Streptomyces ficellus: one gene and its partner. The protein of the gene in region 2 interacts with the protein of the main gene of each other region in a pairwise test. Links are inferred from orthologs where the notes say so. Each region holds a gene or a part of one and is shown on either strand. Other genes may lie near its edges.

What was found.
Region 1: the proteins of panC (region 2) and EIZ62_RS26560 interact in binary tests that used the Escherichia coli proteins (3 or more experiments, as listed by UniProt). The link is inferred for Streptomyces ficellus from one-to-one orthologs.

The regions. Positions count from the first base shown.
Region 1 is NZ_CP034279.1:5,927,628-5,938,105, forward strand. Bases 3,128-6,078 are described here. They hold EIZ62_RS26560 (NUDIX hydrolase), read right to left. Parts: upstream 4,892-6,078; coding sequence 4,364-4,891; downstream 3,128-4,363. Other genes in these bases: EIZ62_RS26545 (NADP-dependent oxidoreductase), read left to right, coding at 3,128-3,605; EIZ62_RS26550 (DUF202 domain-containing protein), read right to left, coding at 3,655-3,975; EIZ62_RS26555 (YidH family protein), read right to left, coding at 3,975-4,367; EIZ62_RS26565 (FAD-binding dehydrogenase), read left to right, coding at 4,980-6,078. Outside these bases: EIZ62_RS26530 (acyl-CoA dehydrogenase family protein), read right to left, coding at 1-1,049; EIZ62_RS26535 (phosphotransferase family protein), read right to left, coding at 1,059-2,081; EIZ62_RS26540 (hypothetical protein), read right to left, coding at 2,254-2,550; more of EIZ62_RS26545, read left to right, coding at 2,667-3,127; more of EIZ62_RS26565, read left to right, coding at 6,079-6,635; EIZ62_RS26570 (DoxX family protein), read right to left, coding at 6,723-7,250; EIZ62_RS26575 (nuclear transport factor 2 family protein), read right to left, coding at 7,578-7,982; EIZ62_RS26580 (ASCH domain-containing protein), read right to left, coding at 7,979-8,428; EIZ62_RS26585 (GntP family permease), read right to left, coding at 8,513-9,910; EIZ62_RS26590 (gluconokinase), read right to left, coding at 9,950-10,468.
Region 2 is NZ_CP034279.1:3,193,269-3,203,775, forward strand. The notes cover bases 3,738-6,717. They hold panC (pantoate--beta-alanine ligase), read right to left. Parts: upstream 5,743-6,717; coding sequence 4,732-5,742; downstream 3,738-4,731. Other genes in these bases: EIZ62_RS14000 (L-aspartate oxidase), read right to left, coding at 3,738-4,735; EIZ62_RS14010 (Rossmann-like and DUF2520 domain-containing protein), read right to left, coding at 5,739-6,641; EIZ62_RS14015 (hypothetical protein), read right to left, coding at 6,709-6,717. Outside these bases: EIZ62_RS13980 (hypothetical protein), read right to left, coding at 83-271; EIZ62_RS13985 (hypothetical protein), read right to left, coding at 285-860; EIZ62_RS13990 (type III pantothenate kinase), read right to left, coding at 1,207-2,013; nadC (carboxylating nicotinate-nucleotide diphosphorylase), read right to left, coding at 2,013-3,038; more of EIZ62_RS14000, read right to left, coding at 3,041-3,737; more of EIZ62_RS14015, read right to left, coding at 6,718-6,903; EIZ62_RS14020 (DUF5937 family protein), read left to right, coding at 7,009-8,118; EIZ62_RS14025 (response regulator), read right to left, coding at 8,148-8,822; EIZ62_RS14030 (sensor histidine kinase), read right to left, coding at 8,881-10,083; EIZ62_RS14035 (SAM-dependent methyltransferase), read left to right, coding at 10,174-10,507. UniProt on the Escherichia coli protein: Catalyzes the condensation of pantoate with beta-alanine in an ATP-dependent reaction via a pantoyl-adenylate intermediate.

The DNA of each region.
Region 1 (10,478 bases), 2.7 Mb from region 2 along the record:
ACCACCGCGCGCGGCGTCGCGATCTTGATGGCCTGGATCTCGGTGTGCGCGCCCCGGTTGCCGACGGTGTCCATCAGCCAGGCGGTCTTGAGGACCAGCAGCCGCAGCTGTTCCACCGTCACCCGGGCGTCCGCGATCCACGCCTGCACCTGCCCCTGCGCGGCCAGCGGCTTGCCGAAGGCCGTACGGGACACCGCCCGGCGGCACATCAGCTCGATCGCCCGCTCCGCCATGCCGATCAGCCGCATGCAGTGGTGGATCCGGCCGGGCCCGAGCCGGGCCTGGGCGATGGCGAACCCGCCGCCCTCCTCGCCGATCAGGTTCGACGCCGGGACGCGGACGTCCTCGAAGACGACTTCCGCGTGCCCGCCGTGGGAGTGGTCCTCGTACCCGTACACCTGCATGGCGCGCCGGACGTGCACACCGGGGGTGTCGCGGGGCACCAGGAGCATCGACTGCTGGCGGCGGATGTCCTCGCCGTCCGGGTCGGTCTTGCCCATCACGATGAAGATCCGGCAGTCCGGGTTCATCGCCCCGGAGATGTACCACTTGCGGCCGTTGACGACGTAGTCGTCACCGTCGCGCCGGATGCGGGTCTCGATGTTGGTGGCGTCCGACGAGGCGACGTCCGGCTCGGTCATCGCGAAGGCGGAGCGGATCTCCCCGGCGAGCAGCGGGCGGAGCCACCGCTCCCGCTGCCGCGCGTCGCCGAACTGGGCCAGCACCTCCATGTTGCCGGTGTCCGGGGCGGCGCAGTTCAGCGCGGTGGGCGCCAGGTGCGGCGACCGGCCGGTGATCTCCGCCAGCGGCGCGTACTGGAGGTTGGTCAGGCCCGCGCCGTGCTCGTCGTCCGGCAGGAAGAGGTTCCACAGGCCCTGCCTGCGCGCCTCGGCCTTGAGGTCCTCGACCACCGCCGGGGTGTCCCACGGCGAGGCGAGCTTGGCGCGCTGTTCGTGCGCGACCTCCTCCGCCGGGTACACGAACTCGTCCATGAAGGTGAGGAGCCTGGCCCGCAGTTCCTCGGTGCGCGCGTCGAATGCGAAGTCCATGGGTGCCGGTCAGCCTTCCTGGAGGGTGGTGAGGCCGTGCTCGATGAAGACGGGGACGAGTTCGCCGATCCGGTCGAAGCCGGCGCCGACGGTCTGCCCGAGGGTGTAGCGGTAGTGGATGCCCTCCAGGATCACGGCGAGCTTGAACCAGGCGAACGCCGTGTACCAGGAGATGGCCGAGGTGTCGCGGCCGGACCGGGCGGCGTAGCGCTCGACCAGTTCGGCGGGCGACGGGTGGCCGGGGGCCGCCGCGGTGGTGGAGACGGGGGAGTGCGGCAGGTCCAGCCGGACGCTGTACATGGCCAGCAGGCCCAGGTCCGTGAGCGGGTCGCCGAGCGTGGACATCTCCCAGTCCAGTACGGCGTTGACCTTGTCGTCCTCGCCGAGCAGGGCGTTGTCCAGGCGGTAGTCGCCGTGGACGACCGTGGGGGCGCCGGACAGCGGCAGTTCGCGGCCGAGTGCGGCGTGCAGCTCGTCGATCCCGGCCAGTTCGCGGCTGCGCGAGGCGTCCAGCTGCTTGCCCCAGCGCCGCAACTGCCGGTCCAGGAAGCCGTCGGGGCGCCCGAAGTCGCCGAGCCCCACCGCGCCGGGGTCCACGGCGTGCAGGTCGACCAGCGTGTCGACCAGGCCCAGCACGGCGGCGCGGGTGCGCTCGGGGCCGAGCGGGGCGAGCTGGGCGGCGGTGCGGTAGGGCGTGCCGGGCACGAACTCCATGACGTAGAACGGGGCGCCGAGGACCTCCTCGTCCTCGCACAGCACCAGCGGCTCCGGGACCGGCACCGCCGTCGGGTGCAGGGCGCTGATCACCCGGTGCTCGCGCCGCATGTCGTGGGCGGTGGCCAGGACGTGGCCGAGCGGCGGGCGGCGCACGACCCACTGGCCGGTGCCGTCGGTGACGACGTACGTCAGGTTCGACCGGCCGCCCTCGACGAGGCGGGCGCTGAGCGGTCCGCTCACCAGGCCGGGCCGCTCGCGGTCCAGGAAGCCGCGCAGCCGCTCGGGATCGAGACCTGGTGGGGGAGCTGAGCTCATCGTTCGCACCTCCGGTGACGGGAAGAACAGTGGTGTACGCAGCATGACCGACCAGTCGGTATGTCGTCCAGGGCCACGCCCCGTCCGGTGCGTAAACCGGCGGTTCCTCACACGTCACCGGGACCCGTTCGTGGACAAAGCGCACGAATGGGTCCCGGTGTGGGGTCGCTGTCTAGTGGTCGTCCCAGTGGCCGTCGTGCGCCGCGTGCCGGTGTCCCTCGTGCACGTAGTCGACGTGGTCGCCGTGCGCGACGGCCGGGTGCCCGCAGCCGTCGCCGTGCTCGTGCGCGTGGCCGCTGTGGGCGACGTGCTCGCCCGGCTCGCACTCGTCCCAGTGCCCGGAGTGCTCCCGGTGCAGGTGCCCGTCGTGGACGTAGTCGAGGTGGTCGTGGTGGACCACGGACCGATGCCCGCAGGCCGGGCCGTGGCGGTGGTCGTGCGTGGAGTGTTCCTGGTGGAGGACGGTCATCGGGGCCTCCGGCGTGGGCGGCTGCGGGACTTTCAGGCTAGTCCTTTTTGTCACCCTTCTGCTGGAATCCTCCCTCCCGGCTTGCGGCCGGAGGGAACGCGCCGGAGGGTCGGACCATGAGGGCGATCAGCTACAGCCGCTACGGCGGCCCGGAGGTGCTGGAATTCGGCGACCACCCCGACCCCAAGGTGGGGCCGGACAAGGTGCTCGTCAAAGTCCGGGCGGCGGCCGTCAACCCGGTCGACTGGAAGGCCCAGGCCGGGTACCTCGACACGATCTTCGACACCGTCTTCCCGGTCATCCCCGGCTGGGACGTCTCCGGCGTCGTCGTGCAGCCCGGGGTGTCCGTGCCCGAGTACGCGGTCGGCGACGAGGTCATGGGGTACGTGCGCGAGGACGTCCTGTCCCACGGCACCTTCGCCGAATACGTCGCCGCGCCCGTCCGCACCCTCGCGCGCAAGCCGCGCAACCTGACCTTCGAGGAGGCGGCCGCCCTCCCGCTCGCCGGGCTCACCGCCCACCAGGTGCTGCACCGGGCGCTCCGCGTCCGGTCGGGCGACACCGTCCTGGTCCACGCCGCGTCCGGCGCCGTCGGCTCCATGGCCGTCCAGATCGCCCGCCACCTCGGCGCCCGCGTCATCGGCGCCGCCCGCGAGCACGCCCAGGACCGGGTCCGCGAACTCGGCGCGGAGCCGGTGCCCTACGGCGACGGCTTCCTCCACCGGGTCCGGGAACTGGCCCCGCACGGCGTCGACGCCGCCTTCGACACGGTCGGCGGCCAGGTGCTGAAGGACTCGGCCCACCTCCTCGCCCCCGAGGGCCGCCTCGCCTCCATCGCGGACGGCGAGGTCGTCGGCCTGGGCGGGCACTACTACTGGGTACGCCCCGACACGGACGACCTGACGGCACTCGCCGAACTGGTCGAACAGGGCGCCCTCACCGTACGGGTCGCCAGGACGTTCCCCCTGGACCGGGCCGCCGACGCCCAGCGCGCCAACCAGGAGGGCGGCCTGCACGGCAAGGTCGTCGTCACCGTGGACTGGCCCGACCACTGACCCGCCGGCCACGCACCACAGCGCACAGGCGCGCACCGGCGGCCCGCCGTCACACCACCACGGCCACCGCGAACGCGGCCAGCGCCACCGCGCAGCCCGCCGCCACGACCGCCCCCCGCGGCCTCAGCGCCCCCGGGCGCGCCGCGACCAGCGCCCGCATCCGCCGGTGCGCCACCCCGAGGAACACCAGCCACACCAGCAGCGACAGCGCCGCGCCCACCAGCCCGGCCGCCGTGACGTCGTCGTGCACGGCCTGCCGGGCGGCCAGCACCGCGGCCACGGTCGCCGACAGCGTCGTCCGCCGCCACGCCAGCCGCGTCCGCTCCGGCTGCAACCCGGGATCACGCGCCTCCACGGCACCGCCCGCCATCAGCCGCTCCACCCGAAGAGGACGACCACCACCATCGCACCGGCCACCAGGCCCACCGCGAGACCCAGCAGCGTCGGGAACCGGCTCACCGGCAGGTCCTCGCCCCGCCGCATGGCCCGCTCGCACCGCACCCAGTGGTTCACCGCCCGCAGCGCGCACAACGCCCCCGCGGCGAGCAGCGCGAACGCCATCCCCACCCGGACGCCCCAGCGCAGGTCCGGCAGGAACTGGTCCACCGCGAAACCCCCGCCGACGAGCGCCAGCGCGGTACGGATCCAGGCGAGGAACGTGCGCTCGTTGGCGAGGGAGAACCGGTAGTCGGGCGTCTCGCCCTCCTCCCGGACCCGCTGCGGCGCGAACCACAGCCGCAGGCCCCGCACGAATCCGCTCACATGATCAGCCTACCGGCGCGGTGCGCGCGCAGCCTTTCGTACGCCGCCAGCCCGTCCGGCACCCACTCCCACTCGCCCAGCCGCGCCCGTACCTCCTCCTCCGGCAGGAACCCGTGCCACGCGACCTCCTCCGCCTGCGGGTCCACCGGCAGCGCGCACCGCACCTCGTACACCGCCGACCACCACGAACCGCGCCCGCCGCCGTCCTCGTACAGGAACCGGAACAGCGGGGTGGGGTGCGGCAGTCCGCGCACCCCCAGCTCCTCCTCCGCCTCGCGCAGCGCCGCCTCGTCGTAGCTCTCGCCGGCCCCCACGACACCGCCCACGAACATGTCGTACAGGGACGGGAAGACCAGCTTCGTCGCGGTGCGGCGGTGCACGAACACCCGGTCGTCGGCGTCCCGCACGAGGACGAACACGCACCGGTGACGCAGGCCCCGCGCGTACACCTCACCGCGCGGCAGCCGCCCCACCACCTCGTCGTGCTCGTCGACGACGTCCAGGATCTCCTCGGCAGCAGTCATGCCGCCATGAAAACACCACCCACCTGTTGACGTGTTACCGCCGCGTACCGAAGATCGGAGCACCCTGCCCGACGAGGATGAGGACCCCATGGCGTACGACGCTGATGTGATCGTGATCGGGGCGGGCCTCGCCGGCCTGGCCGCCACCGCCGAACTCGTCGACGCCGGGCGCAGCGTCATCCTGCTGGACCAGGAGCCGGAGCAGTCCATCGGCGGCCAGGCGCACTGGTCCTTCGGCGGCCTGTTCTTCGTCGACTCGCCCGAACAGCGCCGGATGCGCATCCGCGACAGCCACGCCCTCGCCCTCCAGGACTGGCTCGGCACCGCCGGGTTCGACCGCCCCGAGGACCACTGGCCGCGCCGGTGGGCCGAGGCGTACGTCGACTTCGCGGCGGGCGAGAAGCGGGACTGGCTGCACCGGCAGGGCGTCCGCTTCTTCCCCGTCGTCGGCTGGGCCGAACGCGGCGGCTACGGCGCCACCGGCCACGGCAACTCGGTGCCGCGCTTCCACATCACCTGGGGCACCGGCCCCGGCCTGGTCGCCCCCTTCGAGCGGCGCGTGCGCGCGGGCGTCACCAAGGGCCTCGCACGCCTGGCGTTCCGGCACCGCGTCACCGGCCTCGGCCGTACCGCGGGCACCGTCGACACCGTGAGCGGCGAGATCCTGGAGCCGTCCGGCGCCGCGCGCGGCACGGCCAGCAGCCGGCAGGTCACCGGCGCCTTCGAGTACCGGGCCCAGGCCGTGATCGTCACCTCCGGCGGCATCGGCGGCAACCACGACCTCGTCCGCGCCCAGTGGCCCGAGCGCCTCGGCACACCGCCCGAGAAGATGCTCTCCGGGGTGCCCGCCCACGTCGACGGGCTGATGCTCGGCATCACGGAGGCGGCCGGCGCCCACCACATCAACCGCGACCGGATGTGGCACTACACCGAGGGCATCGAGAACTGGAACCCCATCTGGGCGCGGCACGGCATCCGCATCCTGCCCGGCCCGTCCTCCCTCTGGCTCGACGCGCGCGGCCGCCGGCTGCCCGTCCCGCTCTTCCCGGGCTTCGACACCCTCGGCACCCTCGACCACATCATGAAGTCCGGCCACGGCCACACCTGGTTCGTCCTCAACCGGCGCATCATCGGCAAGGAGTTCACCCTCTCCGGCTCCGAACAGAACCCGGACCTCACCGGCAAGTCCGTACGCGGCGTCCTCGACCGCGCCCGCGCCGACGTCCCCGGCCCGGTCAAGGCGTTCATGGACCACGGCGCCGACTTCGTCATCGAGAAGGACCTGACGTCCCTGGTGCGCGGCATGAACGCGCTCACCAAGGAGCCCCTCCTCGACGAGGCGGCCGTACGCCGCGAGATCGTCGCCCGCGACCGGGAGATCGCCAACCCCTTCACCAAGGACAGCCAGGTCACGGCGATCCGCGGCGCCCGCAAGTACCTGGGCGACAAGCTGATCCGCACGGTCGCCCCGCACCGGATCCTCGACCCCGCGGCGGGCCCGCTGGTCGCCGTCCGCCTCAACATCCTCACCCGTAAGTCGCTCGGCGGCCTGGAGACCGACCTGTCGTCCCGGGTCCTCACCGCCGGCGGCACCCCGCTGCCCGGGGTGTACGCGGCGGGCGAGGCGGCCGGGTTCGGCGGCGGCGGCGTCCACGGCTACCGTGCGCTGGAGGGCACCTTCCTCGGCGGCTGCCTCTTCTCCGGCCGCACGGCCGGCCGGGCCGCGGCGGAGGCGACCGGCTGAGAGCCCTCAGAGCCGGCACCTCCCGTGGCGCCGCGGCCGTAATGCCCCCGGGCGGGGTACCTCATCGCACCCTCCGGGCACGCCACCTCACGCGCGCGTCCCCGGAGCCGGCGCGTACGCCGCGTCCGGACCGGTGACCCGGCGGTTCCGCCCCGGGAGATACGCCCACAGCGCGACGCCGATGAAGAGCACCTGCTCGGGAATCCTGAACCACAGGGGCGTCGCGGGCTTCCCGTTGACCGAAACGCCCTCGACCGCCGCGTAGATGTTGGCCGGCAGCATCAGGACGAACAGCACCGCGAGGCCGAGTCCCGCCGCCCGCCGGGTGGCCTCCAGGACGAGCCCGGCGGCGCCCAGGAGTTCCAGGACGCCCGTCGCGTAGACCACCAGGCGGGGGAACGGCACGAACGGCGGGACCATCGCGACCAGATCGTGGTGGCCGGGCATGGGGCCGAGGCCGGACGGGACGAAGTGCGCGCTCGCCGTGAACACCAGCATGACCGCGAGGCCGTGCACGACGGACACCCGCCAGGTAACGAACCGCCGGACGCCGACGGCGCCGAGGAGCCGGAACAGCAGGGTGGGAACGGCGATGAGCATGAGGGTGCCCAGCATGAGCGCAGTCCTTTCGACGGGTCGGCCTACAGAATGGATACTAGCGCTATCCGCTATCCATGTGGAGAGGGCTGAGCGGATAAAGGTCTGCGGGCTCAGTCGGCACGCCGGCGCTCAAGTGCCGCTGATGGGGCACTACTTGCGTGAAGGGGTGCTGCCGCCGGGATCCGCACCAGGTCTTCGGGGTGCTGCCGGGCGTAGGCCCGGCCGCGCGGGAAGAGGGCGCGGCCCTCCGCCGCCCGGCCCAGAAGTCCACGCCGGCCCGGCACTTCGGAGGCGGCAGCCCCGCCGGGGCGAACCCCCCATATAACCCCGGGCGGACGCGACCTAGACCATGCCCTCCGGCACCGGCGTCCCCTGGTGGTAGTACAGCCGCCAGTCCCCGCCCCCGGCGCGCCCGGCCGGGTCGCGGCGCCACAGCGAGCTGCGGCGCACCCGGTGGCCACCGCCGGCCGTCTCGTACGTCAGGTGGACCACGTCCGGGGCGAGCTGCACGCCCGTCATGCCGGACACCTCCACGGGCGGGCCGTCCGCCGGGAGAGCCGGGGCGGGTGCCATGCCCGGCAGCGCGTCCAGCATCGCCTGCCTGGTCCACCGCCGCCCCGAGGCGCCGACCTCCGTGAAGTCCGGGTGCAGGAGGCGGGCCGCCTCCGCCCGGGAGGCCCGTACGGCCGGGTCAAGGAGCCGCAGTTCGCCCGCGATCGCCGCCTCCACGCCGGAGGCGCCGGTCATGCCCGCACCTCCACCACGCGGAAGCGTTCCGCGACGACCATCGTCGTGTCGTCGACCGTGAAGTCCGGGTCGCCGAGGGCCTCGCGCATCTCGTCGCCGTGCCAGAACGTCTCGTGGCCCGCCCGCCAGTCGGCGACCGAGGCGTACCCCTCGCCCTCGTCCAGCGCGTGCCGCAGGTCCACGTCGCCCAGCGGCAGCACCCGCACCTCCGTCACCTCCAGCACCGCCACCTCGCGGCCGTCGGAGTCGATCAGGGCCGACCGCTCGCCGATCTCCGGCAGTTCCTCGTCCTCCGCCTCGTACTCGGCGAGCAGGCCGGTCGTCGACACCTTCTCGCCGGACAGGACCGCGGCCACCAGTTGGTCGCGCAACGGGCCGGGGAACGCCAGCAGATAGGGCTTGAGTTGCTCGGGATGCGTGGCGGGGTGCGTCTCGGGGTGCGTCATGGGGCGACAGTGTGGCAACCCGCCGCCCCGCACGCGACGCAATATCGGCCCCCGGCACAGCAGCAACAGCAGCTACAGCACCAGCTACAGCACCAGCGACAGCAGCAGCACGAACACGATCCCGACCACCGAGATGATCGTCTCCATCACCGACCAGGTCTTGACCGTCTGGCCGACGCTCATCCCGAAGTACTCCTTCACCAGCCAGAACCCGGCGTCGTTGACGTGGCTGAAGAACAGCGAGCCGGCACCGATCGCCAGCACCAGCAGCGCCGCGTGCGTGGTCGACATGTCGGCCGCCAGCGGCGCGACCAGCCCGGCCGCGGAGATGGTGGCGACGGTCGCCGAACCGGTGGCCAGCCGGATCGCCACCGCGATCAGCCAGGCCAGCAGCAGGGCCGGGATCGCCCAGTTCTCGGAGAAGTCCAGGATCATCCGCCCGACGCCCACGTCGATCAGGGTCTGCTTGAAACCGCCGCCCGCGCCGACGATCAGCAGGACGCCCGCGATGGGCGCGAGCGACGTCTCGACGGTCGAGGAGATCCGCTCCTTGGTGCAGCCGGCCGCCCGGCCCAGCGTGAAGATGCCCACGAGGACCGCCGCGAGCAGCGCGATCAGGGGCGAGCCGATCACGTCCGTGACCCGCTGGACGTGGTTCTCCGGGTCGTCGACGACGATGTCCACCAGCGCCTTGACCAGCATCAGCACGACGGGCAGCAGCACGGTCGCCACGGTGACGCCGAAGCCCGGCCGCCGCTCCAGCGTCTCCGAGGCCCGCTGCGGCACCATCCGCTCCGGCACCGGCACGTCCACCCAGCGGGCCGCGTACCGGGAGAAGACCGGGCCCGCGATGATCACCGTCGGGACGGCGACGACGAGCCCCAGCGCCAGCGTGACGCCCAGGTTCGCGCCGATCGCGTCGATCGCGACCAGCGGGCCGGGGTGCGGCGGGATGAGCCCGTGCATCACCGACAGGCCGGCCAGCGCCGGGATGCCGATCCGCATCAGCGAGTAGTTGCCGCGCTGGGCGACCATCAGCACCACCGGGATCAGCAGCACGATGCCGACCTCGAAGAACAGCGGCAGGCCGATCACCGAAGCGATCAGTACCATCGCCCACGGCATGGCGCGCCCGCCCGCCTTCGCCAGGATCGTGTCGACGATCTGGTCCGCGCCGCCCGAGTCGGCGAGCAGCTTCCCCAGGATCGCCCCGAGCGCGATGAGCACACCGACACCCGCGACGGTCGAACCGAGCCCCGTGGTGAAGGACGCGATGGCCGCGTCGAGCGGGGCGCCCGCGAAGGCGCCCAGCGCGAGCGAACCTATGGTCAGCGCCAGAAAGGCGTGGAGCTTGAACTTCGTGATGAGCAGGACGATGACGGCGATGCCCGCCAGGACGGCGATGCCCAGCTGGGCGTTGCCGGCCGAGGTGATCGGCTCGGCGGCACCCGCTGCCAGCATCTCGACGTTGAGACTGGTCACAGGGTTCCTCGGGTCGGGTGGGGGAGACGGACGGGGGAGTCAGGAGGGGGAGTCGGCGGACCGGCGCAGCGCGGTGACGGCCCGGTCGGCGATGTCCTCGGGGGAGCCGGAGACGTCGACGGCCGCACCGGCCTCGTCGTCGCCCAGCGGCTGGAGGGTCGCGAACTGCGAATCGAGCAGCGCGGTGGGCATGAAGTGCCCCTTGCGGGCGGCCATCCGCTCCTCGATCAGCGTCCGGTCGCCGGTCAGGTGCAGGAAGACCACCCCGGGCGCGGCCGCCCGCAGCCGGTCGCGGTACGCTCGCTTCAGCGCCGAGCTGCTCACCACCCCGCCGAGGCCGGCGCGCCCGTGCGCCCACCGTCCGATGGCGTCCAGCCAGGGCCACCGGTCGTCGTCGTCCAGCGGGACGCCGGCCGACATCTTGGCGATGTTCGCCTCGGGGTGGAAGTCGTCGCCCTCGGCATAGGGCACGCCGAGGCGCTCGGCGACCAGCGGACCGATGGTGGTCTTGCCGGTGCCCGCCACGCCCATCACCACGACGACGGGGGGTTGCTGCATGGATGGTGCC
Region 2 (10,507 bases):
GTCGGAATAACTGGCTATTGACGGACCAAAAAGGGCGTACGACGGATGTGGTCGTACGCCCTCGGTGCGCTGTCCCGGCCGGTCAGGCCTGGCCGGGCGTGGCGCTTCCGTCGGCCTGGCGGGTGGTCTCGGCGCGGGCGAGCGCCGCGTCCACGGCCGCGTCCTCCTTGGCCTTGTTGGGGCCGCCCTGGCTCTTGACGATCGTCACCACGAGGCCGATGAAGAAGGCGGCCATCACCACGGGGGGCAGGAGCGCGGATACGTATTCCATGACACCAGGGTAGCTAGCCGGCCGCCCGTTCCTCGGGCGGGGGCGGCGCGGCGGGGCGCCGGCGGGGCGGGAACACCTCGGACGGCTTGGGCACCGGGCGGTCCGTCGGCGCCGGGCCGGGCTTGGGCGGGGCGGGCCTGGGCTTCGGCTCCTCCGACCCGCCGTCGCGCCCGCCCGCCAGGGCGAGCAGCCGGGTGCGCGGCCCGGGCGTGACGTGCCGGCCGGCGAGCCTCGCCCGTACGGAGTGCTCGGCGAGCGTCCGGCACCGCTCCAGCAGGGCGGCGCCGACGGGTGTACCGCGCAGGGTGCGCAGTGCGGCGAGGTCCTCGGGGCGGGGGTCGTATCCGGCGGCGAGGGCGTCCTGGAGCAGCTCCAGGTACCCGGCCGCCGAGCCGGGCAGCGCGTCGCGGTAGCGGGCGAGGTCGGCGAGGAGGAAGGCCCGCATCCGGCCGGCCTCGCGGACCGCCTCGTCCACGGAGCCGGCGAGTCGCAGGCAGTCCTGCACGTCTTCGTCGTCGAGGGGCGTGGGGTGGAGGGCATGGGCGAGGGCGCGTCGGAGCACACGCAGCTCGTCTGCGCCGAACGCCAGGCCGCCGCGGGATCCGTATGGCGTGGGCATGGTCCGACGATACGGTCTAATCAGACAAAATTCGTTTACCAACCCAATCCGGGCGCGTTGCCCCACCCACCGCCCCGCAGCCGGCGACGCACCGGGGGTGGGGCCGTGCCCACCACCCACCGGGGGCCACTGGGACAACGCACCGCCCCGCAGGCGAACCGAGAATAGGCACCGCCCCAGTCCCGTTGTGCCCACCCGTCCCGCCCCAGCGGGACGACTGCCCACAACGAGACCGGCGGGACGACTGCCCACAACGGGGCGGCGGGGTGGGAGCCCCAGCGGACGATGGCGCACAACGGGTGGGCGGCGCGCAGCGCTACATGCGGGCGATGTTGCGTTCGTAGACCAGGCGGAGGCCGATCAGGGTGAGCCAGGGCTCGTGTTCGTCGATCTCCCGGGCCTCGCCCAGGACCATCGGTGCCAGCCCGCCCGTGGCGATGACCCTGACCTCCGACGGGTCGCCGTCGCGGCCGACGAGTTCGCGTTTCATGCGGCTGACGATGCCGTCGACCTGGCCGGCGAAGCCGTACACGATGCCCGCCTGCATCGCCTCGACCGTGTTCTTGCCGATCACGCTCCGCGGGCGGGCCAGTTCGATCTTGCGGAGCTGGGCGCCGCGTACGCCGAGGGCTTCGACGGAGATCTCGATGCCCGGGGCGATCACGCCGCCGATGTACTCGCCGCGCACGCTGATGGGGTCGAACGTCGTCGCCGTGCCGAAGTCGACGACGATCGCCGGGCCGCCGTAGAGCTCGCTCGCGGCGACCGCGTTGACGATGCGGTCGGCGCCGACCTCCTTGGGGTTGTCGGTGAGGATCGGCACGCCGGTCTTGATGCCGGGCTCGACGAGGACGGAGGGGACGTCGCCGTAGTAGCGGCGGGTGACCTCGCGCAGTTCGTGCAGCACGGAGGGGACGGTCGAGCAGATGGCGATGCCCTCGATGCCGTCGCCCAGCTCGTCGCCGAGGAGCGGGTGCATGCCCATCAGCCCCTGGAGGAGCACGGCCAGCTCGTCGGCGGTGCGGCGGGGGTCGGTGGAGATGCGCCAGTGCTCGACGATCTCCGCGCCGTCGAACAGCCCGAGGACGGTGTGGGTGTTGCCCGCGTCGATCGTGAGCAGCATCAGCCCTGGTCCGCCTCTCGGAGGTCGAGGCCGATGTCGAGGATCGGGGAGGAGTGGGTCAGCGCGCCGACCGCGAGGTAGTCGACGCCGGTCGAGGCGTAGGCGGCGGCGTTCTCCAGGGTGAGGCGGCCGGACGACTCCAGGACGGCCCGTCCGGCGACGAGGGTGACGGCCTCCTCCGTCTCGGCGGGGCTGAAGTTGTCGAGGAGGATCAGGTCGGCGCCCGCGTCGAGGACTTCGCGGACCTGGTGGAGGGTGTCGACCTCGACCTCGATGGGGAGGTCGGGGAAGGCGTCCCGTACGGCCTTGAAGGCCTGGGCGACGCCGCCGGCGGCGATGACGTGGTTGTCCTTGACGAGCGCCGCGTCGGACAGCGACATGCGGTGGTTGACGCCGCCGCCGCAGCGCACCGCGTACTTCTCCAGGGCGCGCAGGCCGGGCGTGGTCTTGCGGGTGTCGCGGACCTTCGCCTTGTGGCCCTCCAGGGCGTCGGCCCACGCGCGCGTGGCGGTGGCGATGCCGGACAGGCGGCACATGATGTTGAGGGCGCTGCGCTCGCCGGTGAGCAGGTCGCGGGTGCGGGTGGTGACCGACAGCAGCTTCTGGCCTGCTTCGACGCGGTCGCCGTCCGCCACGTGCCGTTCGACCGCGAACTCCTCGGTGCAGACGACCGACAGGATGGCCTCGGCGATGTGGATGCCGGCGACGACGCCCGCCTCGCGGGCGGTGAAGTCACCGGTGGCGACGGCGTCGTCGGGGACGGTCGCGGCGGACGTCACGTCGACTCCGCCGTCGAGGTCCTCCTCGATGGCGCGGTACGCCACGTCCTCGACGAGCACGGGGTCGAGGCCGGCGTTCACCAGGAGCGCGGCGAGCGCGGGGTCGAGCCCGCACTCGTAGACCTCGTCGCCGTCGCCGCCGCAGCCGCAACCGTCGCCGCAGCCGCCCGCGGCCTGGTCGGCCGGGGCGCTGATGTTGATCAGGGGTACGTCCACGGGCTGCGGGCGTTCTTCGGGCGTGCTCACGGTTACGGCTCCCTGGGGGCGTCGGCGTCGGTCGGGGGGAAGTCTTGGGTGTCGGTGGAGCGGACGTCCAGGGTCCGGTCCGGGCCGAGGCGTACGACGAGGTGGCGGCGCCAGTCGGCGTCGTCGCGGTCGGGGCGGTCCTCGCGCCAGTGGCAGCCGCGGGTCTCCTCGCGGCGGCGGGCGGCGGCGACGAGGACGCGGGCGACGCACAGCAGGTTGGTGGTCTCCCAGGACTCCACACCGGGCTCGGCGGCCTTGTTCCCGTCCGGGCCGTCGTTCAGCGCCTCGGCGTACACGGCGTCCAGGGCGGCTGCGGCGTCGGCGAGGCTGGCCTCGGAGCGCAGCACCCCGGCGCCGGTGGTCATGACGTGCTGGACGCGGGCGCGGGCGTCGGGGTCGAGGAGCGGCAGGACGGTGGGCGCCGGGTGCGGTACGGGGTCGCCCGCGCGGGCCGGGGAGGCGGCGATGTCGTCGGCGATGCGCTCGGCGAAGACGAGGCCCTCGAGGAGGGAGTTGGAGGCGAGCCGGTTCGCGCCGTGGACGCCCGTGCAGGCGACCTCGCCGCAGGCGTACAGGCCGGGCACGGTGGTGCGGCCGTGGAGGTCGGTGCGGACGCCGCCGGAGGCGTAGTGGGCGGCGGGGGCGACCGGGATGGGCTCGGTGACCGGGTCGATGCCGTGGGCGCGGCAGGCGGCGAGGATCGTGGGGAAGCGGGACGCCCACATGTCGGCGCCGAAGTGCCGGGCGTCCAGGTACATGTGCCGGGCGCCCTGTTCGCGCATGCGGCGCATGATGCCCTTGGCGACGATGTCGCGCGGGGCGAGTTCGGCGAGTTCGTGCTGCCCGGCCATGAACCGGACGCCGTCGGCGTCGACGAGGTGGGCGCCCTCTCCGCGTACCGCCTCCGAGACCAGCGGCTGCTGGCCCTGGGCGTCCGGTCCGAGGAAGAGGACCGTCGGGTGGAACTGGACGAACTCCAGGTCGCTGACCTCCGCGCCGGCGCGCAGCGCGAGGGCGACGCCGTCGCCGGTGGAGACGGCCGGGTTGGTGGTGGCGGAGAAGACCTGGCCCATGCCGCCGGTGGCGAGGACGACGGCGGGCGCGTGGACGGCGCCGACGCCGTCGTGCTGGCCCTCGCCCATGACGTGCAGGGTGACGCCGGCGGTGCGGCCGTCGGCGTCGGTGAGGAGGTCGAGGACGAGCGCGTTCTCGATGGTGCGTACGGCGCGGTCGCGGACGGCGTCGACGAGGGCGCGGGAGATCTCGGCGCCGGTCGCGTCGCCGCCCGCGTGCGCGATGCGGCGGCGGTGGTGGCCGCCTTCGCGGGTGAGTTCGATGGTGCCGGCCGCGTCGGTGTCGAAGCGGGCGCCGGTGTCGATCAGGCGGCGTACCGCGTCGGGGCCCTCGGTGACCAGCAGGCGTACGGCCTCCTCGTCGCACAGGCCCGCGCCGGCGACGAGCGTGTCGTCGAGGTGCTGTTCGGGGGTGTCGCCGTCGCCGAGGGCCGCCGCGATGCCGCCCTGCGCCCAGCGGGTGGAGCCGTCGTCGAGGCGGGCCTTGGTGACGACGACGGTACGCAGCCCGGCGGCCGTGCAGCGCAGTGCGGCGGTCAGGCCCGCGACCCCGGAGCCGACCACGACGACGTCGGCGTCGATGGCCCAGCCGGGGGCGGGGGCCTGGAGGCGTATGCCGGTCATGCGGGGGCTCCGAAGGTGAGGGGGAGGTTGTCGATCAACCGGGTGGTGCCGACTTTCGCGGCGACGGCGAGGATCGCCTCGCCGGTGTGGTCGTCCCGGACCTCGGTGAAGTCGGCGGGGTCCACGAGCGCGAGGTAGTCGAGGCGCAGGGGCGGTTCGGCCTTCGCCGCCTCGTCGAGTACCGCGCGGGCGGCGGCGCGAACCGCGTGCGCGCCGCCGGGGGTGGCGGCGGCCACCGCGTGGGCGTCGGCGGCGGCGCGGGCCTCGCCGAGCCGGGACAGGGCCTCGGCGCGGCTCTCGGAGGCGGGCAGCGTCTCGGCCCGGGCGAGCAGCGCGGCCTGGGCGGCGAGCCGGTCGCGGGCGGCGAACAGCGCGGCCGACAGGGCGAGGGCGGTGCGGCGCTCGCCGGGCGCCAGGTACCGGTTGCGGCTGGAGAGGGCGAGGCCGTCGGGTTCGCGCACGGTGGGGACGCCGACGATCTCGACCGGGAAGTTGAGGTCCTGGGCCATGCGGCGGATCAGGGCGAGCTGCTGGGCGTCCTTCTGGCCGAAGAACGCCACGTCGGGGCGGGTGAGGTGCAGCAGCTTGGCGACCACGGTGAGCATGCCGTCGAAGTGGCCGGGGCGCGAGGCGCCCTCCAGCCGCTCCCCCATGGGTCCGGCCGTGATCCGCACCTGGGGTGCGCCACCGGGGTAGACCTCGTCGGCGGAGGGGGCGAACACGGCGTTGGCGCCGGCCGCCTCGGCGGTCTTGAGGTCGGCCTCCAGGGTGCGCGGGTAGCGGTCGAGGTCCTCGCCCGCGCCGAACTGGAGCGGGTTCACGAAGACGGTGACGACGACGTACCCCTCGGTGCCGACGTGGGCGCGGGCGGCGCGGACCAGGGTGGCGTGGCCGTCGTGGAGGGCGCCCATCGTCATCACGACGGCGGTGCGGCCGCGGGGCGCGGCGTGTTCGAGGGTGCGCTCCAGCTCGGCGCGCGTCGGGATCAGGGCGAAGTCGCGGCTCATCGGCCGGTGTCTCCTTCCGCGAGGACACCCAGCAGGTCCTCCGCGAGCTCGGGCTTGAGGAGGCCGTGGGCGAGCGCGCGGTCGGCGGTCGTACGGGCCATGGCGAGGTATCCGGCGACGGTGGCGGGCGCGTGCTTGCGCAGCTCGGCCACGTGGGCGGCGACGGTGCCGGCGTCGCCGCGCGCGACGGGGCCGGTGAGGGCGGCGTCGCCGGAGCGCAGGGCGTTGTCGAGGGCGGCGCCCAGCAGCGGGCCGAGCATCCGGTCGGGGGCGGCGACGCCCGCCTGCCGCAGCAGCTCCATCGACTGGGCCACCAGGGTGACGAGGTGGTTCGCGCCCAGGGCGAGGGCCGCGTGGTAGAGCGGGCGGGCGGCTTCCTCGATCCACTCGGGTTCGCCGCCCATCTCGATGACGAGCGCCTCGGCGGCCAGCCGCAGCTCCTCGGGGGCGGTGACGCCGAAGGAGCAGCCGGCCAGCCGCTGGACGTCGACGCCCGTGCCGGTGAACGTCATGGCGGGGTGCAGGGCGAGCGGGAGCGCGCCGGCGCGGCGGGCCGGGTCGAGGACGGCGGTGCCGTACCGCCCGGAGGTGTGGACCAGGAGCTGCCCGGGCCGGACTGCCCCGGTCTCGGCCAGGCCCTCGACGAGGCCGGGCAGCGCGTCGTCCGGGACGGTGAGCAGGACCAGCTCGGCGCGCTCCAGGACCTGCGCGGGCGGCACGAGCGGCACGCCGGGCAGCAGCTCGGCGGCGCGGCGCCGGGAGGCGTCGGACACGCCCGAGACGGCGACGGGCCGGTGCCCGGCGAGCTGGAGCGCCGCGGCGAGGGCGGGTCCCACGCGGCCGGCGCCGACGACACCGACGGCGAGCCGGGCGGGGCGGGCTTCTGAGGAGGGGTTCACGCGTCGACGGCCTTCCGTTCCAGTCCGCGGGGGGTACCGGACGATTTCTCGTCATGCTACGCCAGCGTTACGCGCGGCTACGTCCCCGTCCACAGCCTGTGGACCCGTCTCCCGGCCGCCCCGCGGGGCCGGGGCCGTCCCGGTGCCGGTCGCGGGCCTCGCGCAGGACGGCGACGTCGTCACGGCCCGGGGGCGGCGGGGGCGCCTCGCCGAGCCGGGCCGCCCGGTAGAGGTCGATCATGTGCTGGTGCAGGGCGTTCATGCCTGCCACCCTCCGCCCGCCCGGTCACCGGCGCACCGCCGATTGACGAGGCCCGTCAAATGGCGCGAGGACCGCCGCCGGACCCCTCACCATGGGGACGTGAGCGTGATCATCGACATCACGGGCGTGCCGCCCGAGCGCATCGTCTTCGAGCCGTCACCCCTCGCCGAGCTGGGCGTGGCGCTGCACGCGCTGGCCGAACCCGGCCACCACCCGGGGCTGCACGGCTGGGCGACCGCCACCGCCGCCGCCCTCAAACCGGACCTGGCCGACCGGCTGCACGAGGCGGACTTCCTCTGGACGACCGCGTTCTCCGACATCCTCATGCCGTACGCGGGCATCCGCGGCGGCGACGGGCGCACCGGCGCGACGCTCGCGGAGGAGCTGGACCTGCTGGACCGGCTGGACGAGGACCGGTTCGTGGCGGCCGCGCTGGAGTTCACCTGTTCCGAGCAGTACGCGGCGGCGGGCGGCCCGCCGCGTCCCGGGCGGGCGCTGGAGCTGGCCGCCAGCCGCGGGCCCCGGCAGCTGGACTTCACGCGCCGCATGCTCGCCGACCCGGCGGGCGTACGGGCCTGGCTGCGCCGGCTGTTCGAGGACTGCGACCGGGCGTTCTTCGCGGACACCTGGCGCCGGGTCGCGCCCGGCCTCGCCGCCGACGCCCGCCACAAGACGGAGCTGCTGCGCCGCAAGGGCCTGCCGGAGACGCTGCGCGCGGTGTCGCCCGCCGTGGCGCTGGAGGTCTCGCAGGACGGTGCCCGGCAGCGCATCGAGGTGGACAAGCTCGCCAACGGCCGGACCAGCGCCGCGGACCCGGCCGTCGGGGCGGGCGTGACGTTCGTGCCGACCAGTTTCGGCTGGCCGCACCTGATGGTGCTGCACGCCCCGGGCTGGCGCCCCGTCGTGCACTATCCGGTCGGCGCCCCCGAGCTGCCGAGCCCCGCCTCGGTGGAGCTGCTGCAACGGCGCATGGACGCGCTGGCCCACCCGATGCGGATGCGCTTGTGCCGGCACCTGGCGCGCTCGGCGTACACGACGGGCGAGCTGGCGGAGACGTACGGCATCACCCCGCCGGAGGTCTCGCGCCACCTGGCGGTGCTGAAGAAGGCGTCCCTGATCACCACCCGCCGGCGCGGCCGGTACGTCCTCCACCAGCTGGACGTGGCGGCGGTGGCGCGCATCGGCAGCGACTTCCTGGAGACGGTGCTGCGCTGACGGCCGTCCGGCGCCCGGCGCAGGGGCGGTCAGGCCGCGCCGCCCCCGGCCCGGACGAGGCCCGTCTCGTACGCCAGGACCACCACCTGCACGCGGTCCCGCAGCGCCAGCTTGGTGAGGATGCGGCCCACGTGGGTCTTGACCGTGGCCTCGGAGAGGACCAGCCGGGCGGCGATCTCGCCGTTCGACAGGCCCTGGGCGACCAGCATCATGACCTCGCGCTCCCGCTCGGTCAGCTTCTCCAGCGTCTTGTCGCGCGGCTCGGTGCCGGTCGCGGGCAGCATCGGCGAGAAGCGGTCCAGGAGACGGCGGGTGGTGGACGGCGCGACGACCGCGTCGCCGCTGTGCACGGAGCGGATCGCGCTGAGCAGCTCGCCGGGCGGCACGTCCTTCAGCATGAAGCCGCTGGCGCCCGCCTTGAGCCCGGAGAACGCGTACTCGTCGAGGTCGAAGGTGGTGAGGATCAGCACCTTGGGCGCCTGCGGCCCGGCGCAGATGCGGCGGGTCGCCTCCACGCCGTCGAGCCGGGGCATGCGCACGTCCATGAGGACGACGTCGACCGCGGTGGAGCGCAGGACGTCGATGGCCTCGGCCCCGTCGCCCGCCTCCGCGACGACCTCCATGTCCGGCTGGGCGGCGAGCACCATGCGGAAGCCGGTCCGCAGCAGGACCTGGTCGTCGACGAGCATCACGCGGATGGACATGCGGTTCCTCGGTTCCTCAGGAGGCGATGGGCGGGGCGATGGCGGATCGGTGGCCTGGTCAGTGGGCGGGCTTGAGCGGGAGCAGGGCGCTGACCCGGAAGCCGCCGCCCGGCCGGGGCCCGGCGTCCAGGGTGCCGCCGACCATACCGACCCGCTCCCGCATGCCGATCAGGCCGTGGCCCCGGCCGTCGGCGCCCCCGTCCTCGTACAGTTCGTGCGCCGCGCCGCGCCCGTCGTCCTCGACGAGCAGCCCGAGGCCGTCGTCGAAGTACACCAGCCGCACGCTCGCCCCCGCGTCGGGGCCGCCGTGCTTGCGGGTGTTGGTCAGCGCCTCCTGGACGATGCGGTACGCGGTGAGTTCGACGCCGCTGGGCAGCGGGCGCGGGGTGCCCTCGACCCTGAAGTCGACGGTCAGACCGGCGGTACGGACCTGTTCGACGAGGTCCTCGATCTGCTGGACGTCGGGCTGGGGCACGTAGTCCTCGGAGTCCTGCGGCTCACCGGTGCGCAGGATGCCCAGCAGCCGGCGCATCTCGGCGAGCGCCTGGCGGCCGGTGGTCGAGATGGTCTCCAGGGCCTGTTTCGCCTGGTCGGGCGAGGCGTCGAGGACGTAGGCGGCGCCGTCGGCCTGGACGACCATGACGGACACGTTGTGCGCGACGACGTCGTGCAGCTCCCGGGCGATGCGGGCGCGCTCGGCGGCGACGGCGACCTTGGACTGGGCCTCCCGCTCGCGTTCCAGGCGGGAGGCGCGCTCCTCCAGCTGCGCGAAGTAGGCGCGGCGGGTGCGCATCGAGTCGCCGAGCACCCAGGCGAGGACGAACGGCACGATCATCACGACGGTGATGAAGACCGTGCCGGCGGTGGAGATGTTCGGCTCCGGCCACCGCAGCTGCGCGAGCGGCGCCGCGCACAGGCCGCCGACGAGCGCGAACCGCCGCGCCCAGCGCGAGCCGTCGCTCTGCGCCGCGACCGTGTAGATCACGACGAGCATGGCGAAGTCGGCCGGGTTGACCTGGATGTCGAGGGCCAGCTGGGCGACGCCCAGGACCGCGGTGAGCAGCAGCGCCTTCTCGGGCGCGCGGCGGCGCAGTGCCAGGGCGAGGCAGAGCAGCAGCACGATCCCCGCGGCCAGGAGGCGCGGTTCGGCACCTTCCGGGGCCTGGACCACCCACAGCGAGGAGAACCCGAGGAGCATCACAGCCCAGAAACTGTCGACGCCCGTGGGGTGTCTGCGGAGGAAGTCATAGAGACGCTGCACGTGACCCAGCGTAGGGAAACCCGATAGGTGCATGGGTCAACCGGAGGGTCGATCCAGGGGGCGGAGGCGTACTCCCCAAGGTGGAGACTGGTGCCCGTGAATGATGAGACGTGTCAACGCGGCCCGTCGCGGGGCGGTCAGTGGCGCGGCTGGCGGACGGCGACCGAGGCGGCTCTGTACGGGCCGGACGGCTTCTACCTGCGGCCCGAGGGGCCGGCGGGCCACTTCCGCACGTCCGTGCACGCCTCGCCGCTGTTCGCCGGGGCGGTGACCCGGCTCCTGGCGGAGGTCGCGCGGGAGCTGGGCACCGACGACATCGCCCTGGTCGACATGGGCGCCGGCCGGGGCGAACTGCTCGGCGGGGTGCTGGCCGCCGCGCCCGCGGGGCTTCGCGTACGGGCGTACGCCGTCGAGCGCGCCGCCC